Regions from separate parts of the Paenibacillus sp. EKM10P genome, predicted to be linked through region 2. Evidence: riboswitches for the same ligand, from Rfam matches in the RefSeq annotation. Region 2 holds a riboswitch; each other region holds the start of a gene.
What was found. A riboswitch is a leader RNA that binds a small molecule or an ion and turns the genes downstream of it on or off. The one in region 2 is predicted to bind glycine.

Region 1 (4,861 bases), on a different contig from region 2:
ACGCCGTCCGAACAGCCGATCTCCACGATGTCCAAGTCCAATCCGCGCGCATAGGCTGCCAATACCTGGCGTGCCTCTGGATGGACAGACCTTGATACAATAAGCTGTTTACGGCGCGTGGCTGCGGCGGCCAGTGAGCCCGCTTCCGCCAGAGCTGTCGCTCCATCGTACATACTGGCATTAGCTACTGCCATGCCTGTCAATTCGCAAATATACGACTGAAATTCAAAAATGGCTTGCAGCTCGCCCTGGCTTACTTCCGGCTGATAGGGGGTGTAGGCTGTGTAAAATTCGGAACGTGAGGTGATGTGCTGAATGACGGACGGAATATGATGATCATAAATACCTGCACCAAGAAAGCTGGCATGTGTATCTGTATTGGCATTGTGCCCGGCCAGCTCGGCCATGTGGCGAGTTAGGGCTCTTTCGTCGAGCCGAGAGGAAAGAGGGAGTTCCCCTTGGTATCGAATTGCCTCTGGAATGTCACTGAATAAATCATCAATGGATGATACGCCCACCACACGCAGCATTTCGGTTTGATCTTGTTCGGTCATGGGGAGATAGCGATGCTGCTTCATAAGTTCTGGCTCCTTTCGAAAAGCAAAATTTAGATAGTAAATTAGCTAATACATAATCGTAGTTGGAAAATCCAGAATTTCGTATCTGACATGATCGCTTTTTTAGAGTGAAGAGGATTAAGATCAGCGTGACCGTTTATAAAAGGGGGCTGGGACCACTTCCGCACGCAGGCGTTTACCTCGAATTTCGACCTCTAACGGTGTAGATAGGGTGCTAAAACGACTGTCCACCAGGGCTAGCCCCAAATTACGCTTCAAGGTGGGCGATTGAGTCCCCGTTGTGACCTCACCAATGTGTTGGCCTTCCGCGAAGACTGGATAATGAGCGCGCGGGATACCGCGGTCAATCATTTCCAGCCCGATCAACTTGCGAGGAATTCCTTGTTCTTTCTGGTGTTGCAGTGCTTCTCTGCCGATAAAATCTCCTTTATTCAGCTTGACGAAGAAACCTAAACCAGCCTCAAGCGGTGAAATGGTGGCAGATAACTCTTGTCCGTACAGCGGCAGCCGTGCCTCAAACCGCAGTGTATCGCGAGCACCAAGCCCAGCGGGAATTAGCCCATACGATTCACCGCAACGAAGCAAACCATTCCACACGGCGGGTGCTTCCTCAGCAGGTATATAAAATTCAAAACCGTCTTCCCCGGTATATCCGGTTCGGGAGACGAGTGCTTTTGCTCCGAACAATTGCACGTTCTCATGGAATCGGAAAGATGCCAGATTCGTAATATCTGCATCTGTCACGGCTGCGGCAATATGTGCTGCTTCCGGTCCTTGTAATGCCAGCAATGCGATCGCATCAGACACATTCTCCAGATGAACCGATGCAGGTACGTGGCGCATGAGCCAATCCCAATCTTTGTCGATGTTGGAGGCATTCACAACGAGCATGTAGCGCTCTGGTCCTTTGCAGTATACAAGCAAGTCATCCACTACGCCTCCATCGGGGTAACACAGGAGTGAATATTGTGCCTGGCCCGGTTCCAACTGGCTGACATCATTCGTGGTTACCCATTGCAAAAAAGCCTCGGCTTCTTTGCCCTCAACCAAAAACTCGCCCATGTGCGAGACATCGAATAAACCCGCGCGTTGCCGGACGGCCTCATGCTCTTTTTGGATGCCGCTAAACTGAACGGGAAGCTCCCACCCGCCAAAGTCAATACAACGAACCCCGGGCTGCGTCCCGTAGGACGAAAATAATGGTGTTCTTCGCAAATTAGACATTTTTTCACTCCTATCCAGTGTAATCGGCTAAACAAAAAAGACAGGCTGAAAGAAACGTATAGACGGCAGTCCATACTCTTCTTTCAGCTCTGTCCTTGATACCAGAAAGTTACCCCGGTGTGAACCAGGTTTCCCCTTGGGTGATCCGCTCTAATCGCGAATGCTCTCCAGAGATGCGTCCGGCAGAGGTCCTTTTGCCTGAGAGATTCACCTGCAATGCAAGTTTACTCCTTCGGCGCTACCTTTTGGATCAACGGTAGGTTACCCGGTTTTGCAGGTAACAACTTGATCCGAGTTCGCGTGCACAACTGTCTCAGAAACGACAACAGCTATGCGAATCTTTTGGGTAGTCTCTCCCTCCGCGTTCATCCGCGTTTGCAGTTGTCGGGGTATTTCCAAAAGCATTTGCTATAACCCATTAATACGCAAATTCATTCAAAATGTCAATAAAAATGTCATATAAAACAATCCAAAAAACATTTAATGTATAAATAAGGATATGTAAGCGTTTGTTACAAGTTATCATTTTTTAATATTCTATGCTATATGAGATAACATGAAGTATTTTTGTTAGTATTATTGACATGAGTGTTCATGTTGTCATAATCTTAACCTGTCTAATACAGGTGATTAAAAGCATTTTATTCATGTGGAAGTGAGGCGAAAGCAGGATGAGTGAAGTGAAACGGGAACTTTGGTATACAGACGAACATGAGTGGGTTCAGCGCACAGCAGACGGGACGTTGCGGATCGGCATTACAGACTTTGCACAGCATCAACTGGGTGATATTGTTTTTGTGGAATTACCTGGGGCGGGAGCAACGATTGAACAGGGGGCAGAGATTGGTACAATTGAATCGGTGAAGACCGTATCCGACCTTTTTGCTCCGGTGGCGGGAACCGTATTGAAAGTAAATGAAGCTCTGGAAAGCACACCTGAGCTGGTGAATGAATCTCCCTATGAAAAGGGTTGGATGATTGAAGTAGAGATGGGCAATGATGTCGAGGAAGCTCTGAGCAAGCTGCTGTCTGCGGATCAGTACGAGCAGTTGATTTCGGATGAACAATAATGAGCAATATAAGATGGAATATTAGCGCTTTATTCTAAATTTTTATATGGATATTGAATTGAATAAAAGCATCGTTAGTCCGCTCGTTTTGTGTATATAATAGTCGCTATGATCTGACATGGCGGCTATTTTTTTGTTGTCTTTTAGAAGGCGTAATTACGTCGATTATTAGATTTAGAGGTGAGCTCCTCTACATAAGGTGCAGATTTACAGCACTGTTTTTTCGACTAATTTCTATTGTTATCGTTCATATTAAGAAGAATTATGCAGGTATAATACGTTATTTTAAATTTAAATGTTGTCATCAACGTTCATGACGAAAGTACGTTTTCATTTCGTTGATGAAGATAGCGCTGTCATTTAGTATGAATTTTAAGAAAAGGTAGTGATGCTATTTACTCACAAGGAGGATATGAATATGAGCACAGTGGACACAAAGTCCAGTCCAAACGGTGGCGCTCGTGTCGCCGTACAACGTTTTGGCCGTTTTCTCAGCGGTATGGTGATGCCGAATATGGGAGCCTTTATTGCGTGGGGATTAATTACAGCACTCTTTATTCCGACCGGGTGGTTCCCGAACGAGGGTTTTGCACAACTGGTTGATCCGATGAAAAATTATTTGCTGCCGCTGCTGATCGGTTACACAGGAGGCACGATGATTCACGGACAGCGCGGAGGTGTGATCGGTGCCATTATGACGATGGGTGTCATTGTGGGGGCCGATATCCCGATGTTCCTGGGTGCGATGGTAGCTGGTCCGCTGGCTGCATGGATATTGAAGAAGTTCGATAAGGCCATTGAAGGCAAAGTCAGATCAGGCTTTGAAATGCTGGTCAATAATTTCTCGGCTGGGATTATCGGTGCCATTCTAGCACTGCTAGCGCATGTAGCGATCGGTCCGGTCGTTCAAACCATCAGCCAAGTATTGTCGACAGGGGTACAGTTTCTCGTAAATGCAGGGCTCTTGCCGCTTGTCAACCTCATTATTGAGCCCGGAAAAGTATTATTTCTTAACAACGCATTGAATCACGGAGTATTGAGCCCGATTGCGTTGGAGGAAGCTGCAAGAACAGGAAAATCCGTTTTGTTCATGCTTGAATCCAATCCTGGTCCGGGGCTCGGCATTTTGCTGGCCTATTGCCTGTTCGGTAAAGGCTCTGCGAAGTCGTCTGCTCCTGGTGCAGTTATCATTCATTTTTTCGGCGGGATTCATGAAATTTATTTCCCTTACATTTTGATGAAGCCGATTCTAATTCTCGCTGCTATAGCAGGGGGCGTTGTGGGAACCTTCTGTTTTATGTTGACAGGTGCCGGACTGGTTGCTGCTCCTTCACCAGGCAGTATCATTGCTTATTTCCTGATGACACCAAAAGGCGGGTATTTGCCGATGCTGAGCGGTGTAATCGCTGCTGCAGTCGTATCCTTTGCTGTTGCCGCAGTATTGCTCAAGACAGGTAAGCAAAAGGAAGAGGGGCTGGAGGAAGCTGCATCCCGCCTGAAAGATATGAAAAATCAAAGCAAGGGTGCAAGTGCTAACGCCACTGTAATGGAAGATAACCACGCATCTGATCGTGCTGCTGAGATTGCCGGAGATCGAATGCTCAAGGATAAATCCGAAGTGAACAAAATTGTCTTTTCCTGTGATGCAGGTATGGGTTCAAGTGCCATGGGAGCTTCAATTTTACGCAAAAAAATGAAACAGGCGGGCGTGGGCGTTACGGTAACGAATACGGCAATCAGTGAAATTCCACAGGATGCAGACATTGTCATTACGCAAAAAACATTAACAGACCGGGCTAAAACGGTAGCCCCGAATGCTGAGCACATTTCCATTGACAATTTTCTGAAAAGCCCTGAATACGAAGCGCTGGTTGACCGTCTGAAATCCGACTCTTAATCCCTATAAAGTCAGCCGTCTGTGTACAGTTTGTATTTCCTGCTGAAAGGGAATAGAGCTTGGGAAGGAACGGTATGCGCTTATGAATATTA
Region 2 (4,861 bases):
TATTGATCCATAGCGACGGAGCGAATATCGGTATGCTCCATACGTTGCCATGCCACGATCGGTCCATATTTACAATAGGTACTCAAAAAATCAGTGTCATTCACGCAGGAAATGATGACCAGCGCATCGACTCTTTTTCTTTTTAAATCCTCGAAAGCTTGAAGCTCTTTCTTTTTGTCTTCTCCCGAAGTATAAATAATGGTTTGGAATTCATATTGGCCTGCGATTTCCACAAAGCTGTCCAGAAATGCCAGCACAATTTCATTGATAGTTGAAGTGATGATACCAATCTGAAGCGTCTGACCCTTGGATAGAGAGATCGCATTCCGATTAGGAACATAATCTAATTCCTGCATGATTTTTAAAATTTTAGCTCTGGTTTCGTGACTTACATGGGGGGACTGATTTAACACTCTGGAAACCGTAGCTTTGGAAAAGCCCGCCAGTTTTGCAATTTGATCAAGATTCGACATGATGCTTCTCCTCACCTGAGAAAAAAATACTTGACATGAAACGCGTTACAACAATTAGGATGCTTTATGAGGGCATTACGTCTATTTTAAAGCATCTGTCGATGCATTTCAAAGGAGAACGGTTACCGTTAGTTATGGATTCGCATTGCAGCACCTGACGGGTTACTGACTAAAGTGAAAACATTAAATTAAGGAAAGAGGTTTTCATACCATGACGAAGACGCTAAAAGGATTCCCGAAAAACTTCCTCTGGGGCGGGGCAACTGCAGCCAACCAATTGGAAGGTGCTTTTGACGTAGATGGAAAAGGTCTGTCCAGCGCAGACATGATAGCCTATGTACCTAAATCAGAACGTAAGAACGATCATGCTATAGAAATTTCGTCCGAACGACTGGAGGACATCTTGGCAGGGAAGGTAAACGCCCGTTTTCCAAAGCGTGAAGGTGTGGACTTTTACCACCACTACAAAGAAGATATTGCCTTGTTTGCAGAAATGGGCTTTAAAGTATTCCGGATGTCCATCCACTGGTCGCGGATTTTCCCGAATGGATATGATGCCGAGCCGAATGAAGCGGGATTGCAATTCTACGACAATGTATTCGATGAGCTGCGCAAGTATGGTATTGAGCCTTTGGTAACACTGTCGCATTATGAAACACCGCTAGGTCTGACACAGAAGTATAATGGCTGGTTGGGACGCGAAGTCGTGGATCATTACGTAAAATATGCCGAAACGGTATTTACACGCTATAAGGATAAAGTAAAATACTGGCTGCCCTTTAACGAAATTAATGTCATGACTATGAGCCCGTTTACAGGCGGAGGTGTGGTTATTGACCGTGTAGAAAACAAGCAACAAGCGATATATCAAGCATTGCACCATCAATTTGTAGCAAGTGCATTGGCGACCAAACGGGGACATGAGATCATTCCGGGTGCTCAGATCGGCTGTATGCTGGCCCGCATTGAAAGCTACCCACATACGTGTAACCCAGAAGATATCCTGAAAGCACAGCATGAAAATCAAATGAACCTGTTCTTTACGGATGTGCATGCTCGTGGGGAATATCCCAACTATATGAACCGCTATTTTGAAGAAAATAATATTGTGATCCAGACAGAACCCGGCGATGCCGAAATTTTGAAAAATAACACGGTCGATTTTATCTCATTTAGTTACTATATGACCTTGACCGTATCGGCAGGGCCAGAAGGCGAAAAGGCAGCAGGGAACCTGATAGGCGGTGTGAAAAATCCGTATCTGCAGTCTTCCGACTGGGGATGGCAGATCGATCCGATCGGTTTGCGTGTTACACTGAATACGTTTTATGATCGCTATCAAAAGCCACTGTTCATCGTGGAAAATGGCCTGGGTGCGTATGATAAGGTAGAAGAAGACGGCTCTGTGCATGACACGTATCGCATTGATTACTTGCGTCAGCATATTGCCCAAATGAAGGAAGCGATTGCTGACGGTGTTGATCTGATTGGTTACACCAGCTGGGGACCTATCGACCTTGTGAGCATGTCTACGTCCGAAATGTCCAAGCGCTACGGATTTATTTACGTTGATCTGGATGATGACGGTAACGGAACGCTTCAACGCTCCAAAAAGGACTCATTTAACTGGTATAAAAATGTGATAGCAACCAACGGTGAAGAATTGTAATTCCATATCGTTTTGGCGGGTACAGCAGAGAAAATCCTCAGGATGCAATCTGCTGTACCCGCTTTTTGTATAGACACTCTATTGATTCTTTCAGAGGGCTTCACAAATTTTTCACTTGTAATAAGCTGAAATTTTTCTGTATAATGAATAAAAATTTCATATGTCTGGTTGATGTTTGCGGGAGATGGAATGAAAGTTCCAACCGAAGGGGCAAAACTCTCAGGTGCTTAGGCTGATTTACAGCAACGAGCAGGGACCGTAAACGGACAGAACTCTGGAGAGACCCTTAATTGGGCGCCGAAGGTGCACCGCAGATCACATCTGCTTAAACTCTCAGGCAAAAGGACAGAGACGCGAATAACCTGTGACAGGGATAGCCCTAGGCTTTTATAAGCTTTTAGAGGTGAAATCCTGCACAAGATGGTTGTATTTTTTCGTGCCTTTAACCTCTCCAGGAGTCGAATCAACAGATTTGACTCTTTTTTGTTTTCTACTATGCTGGAGGAGCGGGTTGAAATGAATTTGGTACATGTGTTAGAAACGATTAGTAGTTGGATATGGGGGGCGCCTCTCATCATCCTTGTTATGGGAACGGGGTTATGGCTGACCATACGTCTAAAAATGTTGCAGGTATTCCGCCTGCCCCTGGCGATCAAGCTCATCGGTAAGGCCCCGAATGAAGGTAGCGGGGATGTAAGTAGTTTTGCGGCTTTGAGTACAGCATTGGCGGCTACCGTCGGTACAGGAAGTATTGTCGGTGTAGCGACGGCCATTAAGCTGGGCGGGCCGGGTGCCTTGTTCTGGATGGTCGTTGCAGCCTTCTTTGGGATGGCGACGAAATATGCGGAAGGTGTACTTGCGGTAAAATACCGGGTGAAGGATCGGAATGGACAATTTTCCGGCGGCCCGATGTATTATATTGAAAAAGGCCTGGGACGCCGTTTTAAACCGTTGGCGATGCTGTTTGCTTTTTCAGGGATGCTGGTAGCGTTGTTCGGAATTGGAACATTCCCTCAGGTCAAGGCGATTGTATCTTCGACTGAAAACAGTTTTGGCGTTCCGCCGATTGTAACGGCGCTGACAATTGCTGTCCTTACAGGTCTTGTGACCATTGGTGGACTCAAAAGCATTGCCAAGGTATCGACGAAGGTCGTTCCTTTTAAAACAGGCCTGTATGTATTAATTTGTATCATTGTACTGATTCGATTTGCTGACCAACTTCCTGCCGCAATTGCGCTTGTGCTTCATTCGGCATTTTCAACTACATCGGCAACCGGCGGATTTGCAGGAGCTACGATTATGCTGGCCATGCGCAGTGGGGTAGCCAGAGGTATTTTTGCCAACGAAGCTGGATTGGGGAGCGCACCGATTGCAGCCGCAGCTGCCAAAACCAAATGGCCTGCGGAACAAGGGCTGATTTCCATGACAGGCGTATTTATTGATACGATGGTTATTTGTGTGATGACCGGGTTGACGTTACTGGTTAGCGGGGTGTGGAGCGGGCCTACCGATGCAGGCTTGATGACTCAGCAAGCCTTTTCCAGTGCATTTCCGCTGGGAGCAGAGCTGCTCACCATCATCCTGATTATGTTCGCATTCACCACCATGCTCGGCTGGAACTATTACGGGGAACGCTGTGTTGAATACTTGCTTGGGGTTAAGTGGATCAAGCCTTATCGTTATTTGTTCATTGTACTGGTTGGCGGGGGCGCGTTCATTAAACTGGATGCGATTTGGCTGCTGGCAGATATTTTTAACGCCATGATGGCTTTTCCGAACCTGATTGCACTGCTCGGCTTGTCGGGAATTGTTGTTGCAGAAACCCGGACTTATATGAATTCCTTGTATCCTAATAAGAACAAGGGTATTCTTGCTGGTGCCAATGTAGGGGCGGCTATCCAAGTAGAAGAAAAGGGACAAACGGTAAATTCATAAATACTAAAAGGGAGTATCCTCAGCCATCACAGGCTTGAGGGTACTCCTTTTTTTAGGTTATAAGACTGGTGATTACCGACATTTTATTTATTCTGAATATCTCTTAATCCATAACGTTTACAAACCTAAGAGTTATTACATGGGAGCATAATCGTAATTTGAAAATGCGAATCCGTAATAGTTGTATTTAAATAACCACCATATTTCTTTATCACTTGCTGGATGTTAAGTAATCCATACCCATGTTTTTTTAAAGGGGGATTGTATGTTTTGGTTGAGAATGCTGTATTGAGATAATTACTTTTTGAATTGCGAACATAAATCCATAGGGCAATATTATCGGTGAAAATTTCCAAATGAATTGAATGCTCTTTCTTTCTAGGAAGCTGCATTACAGCTTCAATAGCATTATCGAAAACATTACCTAAGACAATACATAGATCATGACTTCCAATACTAATATTTGCCGGGTTAATATGGATTTGATGGAAGAAAGCTATCCCACTTTTATTAGCGATGCTGAAAGTATGATTTACTAAAGCATCAATAACGAGATGTCCTGTTGTTATATGAAGTTTTGGTGAGTCTATATTTTTTAGAGTTTGGTTGATGTGATTAACACCCTCTTCCGTCCTCTGTTCTTGTAAACAAGCACGGACAAAAATTAACTGTTTTTTGAAATCATGAATACTTCGTTTGATATCACTAAGAGATCGAGTTGTTTCTTTATAACGTTTTTCTTGCATCAGCATTTGCTTTTGAAAAAAGCATGAGAGGTTTGACT
Region 3 (4,861 bases), on a different contig from region 2:
CTATCACCAGTATATGGATATATCAATTAAGATTATGCTATCAACATCATTTAAAAAATCAATGATCCAGCCGTAGCGCGACCTTCCTGGCACAAAATGTAATAAAATAACCAACCACAGGTTAATTTTCATCACAAAAAAGCCGTTTGATCCCCTACAGAGGACCAAACGGCTAACTAGCATCCAACCACTCACACTGAATTATTTTTTGCGTTTATTACGAAGCCGCTCCATAGGAGCCCGGCTTGAACGTTCTTGGATCGTACCATTTGTAGCCTGCTGCTGGAGCAGACCAAGGCTCCGGTTGCGGTTCTGTGGAAGCCGCAGGCTCTTCAAACGGCAGCAGCTTCGTCGGTTGATCCAGCGTTAAACCTGCCACATCGGATAATTTCGTGTAGTCCTGCTTCCACGCAAGCCATTGAACCGTTTGCACTAGGAAGGTGGCATCGTCTACTTCCTTAAAACCATCATATGTCTTTTTCGACTGTCCGTTTTCCTCACGCGCATATTTCGGAGTAGCATCTTCTACAGGGGAAGAATCACCGATAAATGCTGCCTTGCCTTGACCCACCTTGGAGATCGCAGCATAAGGACCTTCCGCACGGCCTCCGCCGTTATAGACTCCTTGGTCTACTGCATTGCCCCATTTTTTTGTACCTGTCGGGATATAGGCAATTCCTTTGGCTTTGGTAGGATCAATAATAGCCAGCGTAGATCCCGCATGCATGGCAATCGAGCGTACACCCTTGGTAATGCCGAAGGATTGATCTGCGGCTACGATGTCCGTAGCATTTACATCGCCAAGCGCATTGTAACGGAAACGAACACCAAAGTTGGTCGCCAGCCAATCGGAGCTTGTTAATCCTTGCATCGCCGGTGATGCAGCTTCTTCTGCAGTCATGCCTTTGGCCGGATTAGTATAGGCTCCACGACGGTAGCCATTCATAACCTCGGAGGAATCCCAACGGTTTTTGTTACGGTCGGCATTATAATGGTCGGAGATGAAGAAGACACTTCCCCCGTTATTCACATATTGCAGCAGGGCAGCCTGCTCGGATGCCTTAAAGGCCACATTCGCTTCACCGATGATGAACACATCATATTGGCGCAGCTTATCATAGGTTATGGCCTGTTCTCCATAAGTAAAAGGAATAGGGCGGTTCAATTGATTCACAGTAAAGCCTACATTACGTAATCCATTGGCAAAGTCGGAGAAGGCGCCTTCAATGACCCAATCTGCTGCACCAGCCGTCTGTGCGTGCGTATTATCGAACAGCACCTTTTTGCCTTTTCCATCCGGCAGTGTAGTACCGGGTTGACCCGGGTTGCCAGGTTCAGGTTCGCCAGGTTCACCTGGTTCCCCCGGCTCGCTTCCACTCACCAGTTCCACAGCGCTTGGACTTTTTACTCCACCAAAATTATTGTAGGCACCAAGCGTACCTGTCACACGAATTTTGCTGCCGACCAGTTCAGGATGACCTGTTAACCCAAATTGCCCTCTGTACGCAGATGTCAGCTGCACATCCAATAGATTAGACGTGCTACGTTCATTGGCCTGGTCGGCAATCAGTACGTTAAAATCATTCGCAAACGGAGCAGAAAAATTAGCTGTTTTCGATCCGGTAGCATGTCCGACGATGTAGCCTTCCACCGTCACTGTACCTCCACTGCCTTGGCGCTGAAGTGCTTCGTCTACTGTCAATGCTCCCTCTGCCTTGACCTGACCGAATGGAACGAGGATCCCAATCAACAGCGATACGATCGCTGCTAGATGCAGCACCCCTTTCAAGCGTGAACCTGTGAACCGCAAGCCTTTTACCATACGTCAATATCCCTCCTATAATTCCATAAATGTACTTGTCCTCTATCAGATTAGCTGTCAATCTTCTAATTCCTTCCTGATTTCATCCATAATTATGTAAATTTTAATCTTTTTTATCGGAAACTCGCCTGTTTATGTAAAAATTGAAACCTGCGATTGACACCGAGCACGGCATACATTACGCTAAGAAAGATATGTAGAACGGTATACGCGAATGAAGATGACGGGAGAGTCTGTCCAGGGGCTTACACGCTGGCGGCACCGAAGGAGCAAGACGTCAGCACCCGGCTGGCGGATAATCTCTCAGGTCCATGTATCGTCATCTGACGCAACTCTGGAGAGAGCGCAAGCCACCCAAGGGGTAAGGCGGTAAGGACACCGCACGAAACTCTCAGGTAACGAGGACAGAGATAAGGGAAACTTCCTTATCCTGTCCTTTTTTGCGCTCACATTGTACGTCAGCATTAGGAACCGTCATAGCTGCGCACAAACGCGGAAATACCATATACTATGGTACTAGAACATACAGGGGGCCACACCATGCGTTTCAAAGATGTATTTTCCATTATCGGTCCGGCCATGACCGGACCTTCCAGTTCACACACTGCAGGCGCGGTGCGGCTTGCACGCGTTGCCCGTCACTGGCTCGGGATGCAGCCGGACCGTGCCCGCATGACACTGTACGGCTCCTTCGCCGACACCTACAAAGGACACGGTACAGACCTAGCACTCATCGCAGGCCTGCTCAATTACGATACAGACGACCACCGAATTCCAGATGCCGAGCAATGGGCGGCGCAGGCTGGAATGGCCGTGGAGTTTGCCGTCAGCGGACTACCCGCGCCCCATCCAAATACCGTCCGTTTTGAACTGTGGAAGGGTGAGGATCAGCGCACACTGCTGGGCTCCTCCATCGGCGGCGGCAGCATCCATGTCCAGCAGCTCAACGAATTCCGAGTCAACCTGACCGGGGAGCTGGCTACGTTGGTGCTTCTTCACTCGGATAAGCCCGGCACATTAGGTGCGGTGACTTCAGCACTCGGCGCTGCCGACATTAACATTGCCTATATGCATGTGGATCGCAAAGGCCGAGATGGAGAAGCACTTACCGCCATCGAAACGGACAGTCCTCCTACGGCTGAACTGATCGCAAAACTACGATCCTTACCACATATGTACGAAATTAAAATGATTAATTTGAAAAAAGGAGCTGAATCTGATGCGATTTAGCCATCTGCATGAAATCAGCGCCATATGCGCGGAGGAATCCACCACGATTGGCCGCCTGATGATTCAAGAGCAGGTACAAGAGACGAATACAACGGAAGAAGAAATCTTCCGCCAAATGTCTGATTATTATGAAGTCATGAAGGAGGCCGTTCATCGTGGTCAGACGCAAGACACCGTTTCCCGCAGTGGATTAACGGGCGGTGATGGCAAGCGTCTGGCCGAGTATCTGCGGGCAGGAGAAACCTGCTCCGGCGACGCCTCTGCACTCGCCATGGCTTATGCGCTCTCCGTGTCGGAGGTTAATGCGTCCATGGGGCGTATTGTGGCTACGCCCACTGCTGGCTCTTGTGGAGTCATCCCCGGTGTGTTCATTAGTGCGCAGGAGCGGTTCGGCTGGGATGATGAGCATATGGTGCACGGCTTGTTCGCAGCCGGAGCCATTGGCTACGTCATCGCCAACAATTCCTTCATTTCCGGCGCGGAGGGAGGCTGTCAGGCTGAGATTGGCTCAGCCATCGGGATGGCCGCTGGAGCTATGGTCGAGCTACGCGGCGGCACACCTGAGCAGGCCGTTCACGCCGTAGGCCTAGCGCTCAAGAACACGCTCGGTCTGATTTGCGACCCCGTCGCCGGACTCGTCGAGATTCCGTGCATCGTGCGCAACGGGCTGGGAGCCGTGACCGCACTTGCCGCAGCGGATATGGCTTTGGCGGGTGTGCGCAGCGCCATTCCGTCTGACGAAGTCATTGACGTAATGCTTGAAGTCGGCAGCGCGATGCCGTCGAAGCACCGCGAGACCGCCAAAGGCGGCTTGGCCCAGACACCCACTGGCAAGCGTTTGACCGAATCACTGACACGCAACACATCAACCAAGAAGAATAAATCGTAGCTTCTAAGCTTTAAAAAATAAAAGAGCAAGCATATCGTCTCTAGACGTATGCTTGCTCTTTTTCTTTTCATTTTAACAGATTACTGAACGGTTACCTGTACCTTCGTCATTTTACCTGCATATTTCACTGTAATTACAGCTTTGCCCTTGCCCTGTGCCTTAATGTTGCCGTCTTTGACGGTCGCAACAATAATTCTGGACGAGGACCAGACAGCAGGTTTGGAAACATCCTTCTCCGACTCATCCTTATACGTGGCTGTAGCCGTAACCTTGGCCAGCTGCCCTGCCTTCAAAGTCAAGGCGACTTCGTCCGTTTGCAGGTATTTAAGCGTATCAACATCAACAGGTACGCTGATCACCTTACCGCCAAACTTCGCCTGAATGTTAGCCTTACCGTAGCTGACCGCGGTAACCTGACCCTTTTTGACGGTGGCTACCTTATAGTTTGACGTTTTCCATTCAGCTTGGGTTGTAACATCCTTTTCTTTGCCATCACTGGATTTAACTACAATCGCAATCGTTTTTTGATCCCCGGATTTTAGTGATAACGCAATGGCATCCGCTTCAATCTTTTGCGCTACGTCCACTTCTACCGTAAACGTAATGGTTTGCTTGCCATATGAAGCAGTGACCGTTGCCTTACCGCTTGCATTCGCTTTAATCAAACCTTCGCTAACTTCAACTACTTTTACATTACTAGTAGTCCAAGTGGCGTCCTTGGTTACGTCTGTTTTTGTGCCACCACTCTTAACGCCTGTTACTTTCAGCTGCTTTGTTTCCTGAGCACCAAGCGCAATCACGCGCGAGTCTGTTTCCAGACGGTCCACAAGGCCCACTTGTACGTTTATTGTCAGTTTTTTGCCGTTATAGGTCGCTGTAATAACCGCTTTACCGGCTGCTTTACCCGTAATCGTTCCTTT

Region 1: linked by a shared signal. The riboswitch ahead of gcvT (glycine cleavage system aminomethyltransferase GcvT) and the one ahead of HFE01_RS21595 (alanine/glycine:cation symporter family protein) in region 2 are both predicted to bind glycine.
Region 3: linked by a shared signal. The riboswitch ahead of sdaAB (L-serine ammonia-lyase, iron-sulfur-dependent subunit beta) and the one ahead of HFE01_RS21595 (alanine/glycine:cation symporter family protein) in region 2 are both predicted to bind glycine.

The regions. Positions count from the first base shown of each region.
Region 1 covers NZ_JAALET010000008.1:89,599-94,459, forward strand. Annotated here, with positions in the region: gene gcvPA (aminomethyl-transferring glycine dehydrogenase subunit GcvPA) at 1-578, opposite strand, end outside; gene gcvT (glycine cleavage system aminomethyltransferase GcvT) at 702-1,802, opposite strand; glycine riboswitch at 1,882-1,978, opposite strand; glycine riboswitch at 1,992-2,065, opposite strand; gene gcvH (glycine cleavage system protein GcvH) at 2,474-2,872, shown strand; gene HFE01_RS18200 (PTS mannitol transporter subunit IIBC) at 3,291-4,769, shown strand; gene HFE01_RS18205 (BglG family transcription antiterminator) at 4,852-4,861, shown strand, end outside.
Region 2 covers NZ_JAALET010000012.1:75,629-80,489, reverse strand. Annotated here, with positions in the region: gene HFE01_RS21605 (LacI family DNA-binding transcriptional regulator) at 1-473, opposite strand, end outside; gene HFE01_RS21600 (glycoside hydrolase family 1 protein) at 685-2,142, shown strand; glycine riboswitch at 2,311-2,395, shown strand; glycine riboswitch at 2,407-2,501, shown strand; gene HFE01_RS21595 (alanine/glycine:cation symporter family protein) at 2,659-4,077, shown strand; gene HFE01_RS21590 (sensor histidine kinase) at 4,203-4,861, opposite strand, start outside.
Region 3 covers NZ_JAALET010000017.1:14,340-19,200, reverse strand. Annotated here, with positions in the region: gene HFE01_RS24040 (DUF6359 domain-containing protein) at 218-1,822, opposite strand; glycine riboswitch at 2,037-2,151, shown strand; gene sdaAB (L-serine ammonia-lyase, iron-sulfur-dependent subunit beta) at 2,363-3,052, shown strand; gene sdaAA (L-serine ammonia-lyase, iron-sulfur-dependent, subunit alpha) at 3,042-3,941, shown strand; gene HFE01_RS24025 (Ig-like domain-containing protein) at 4,022-4,861, opposite strand, start outside.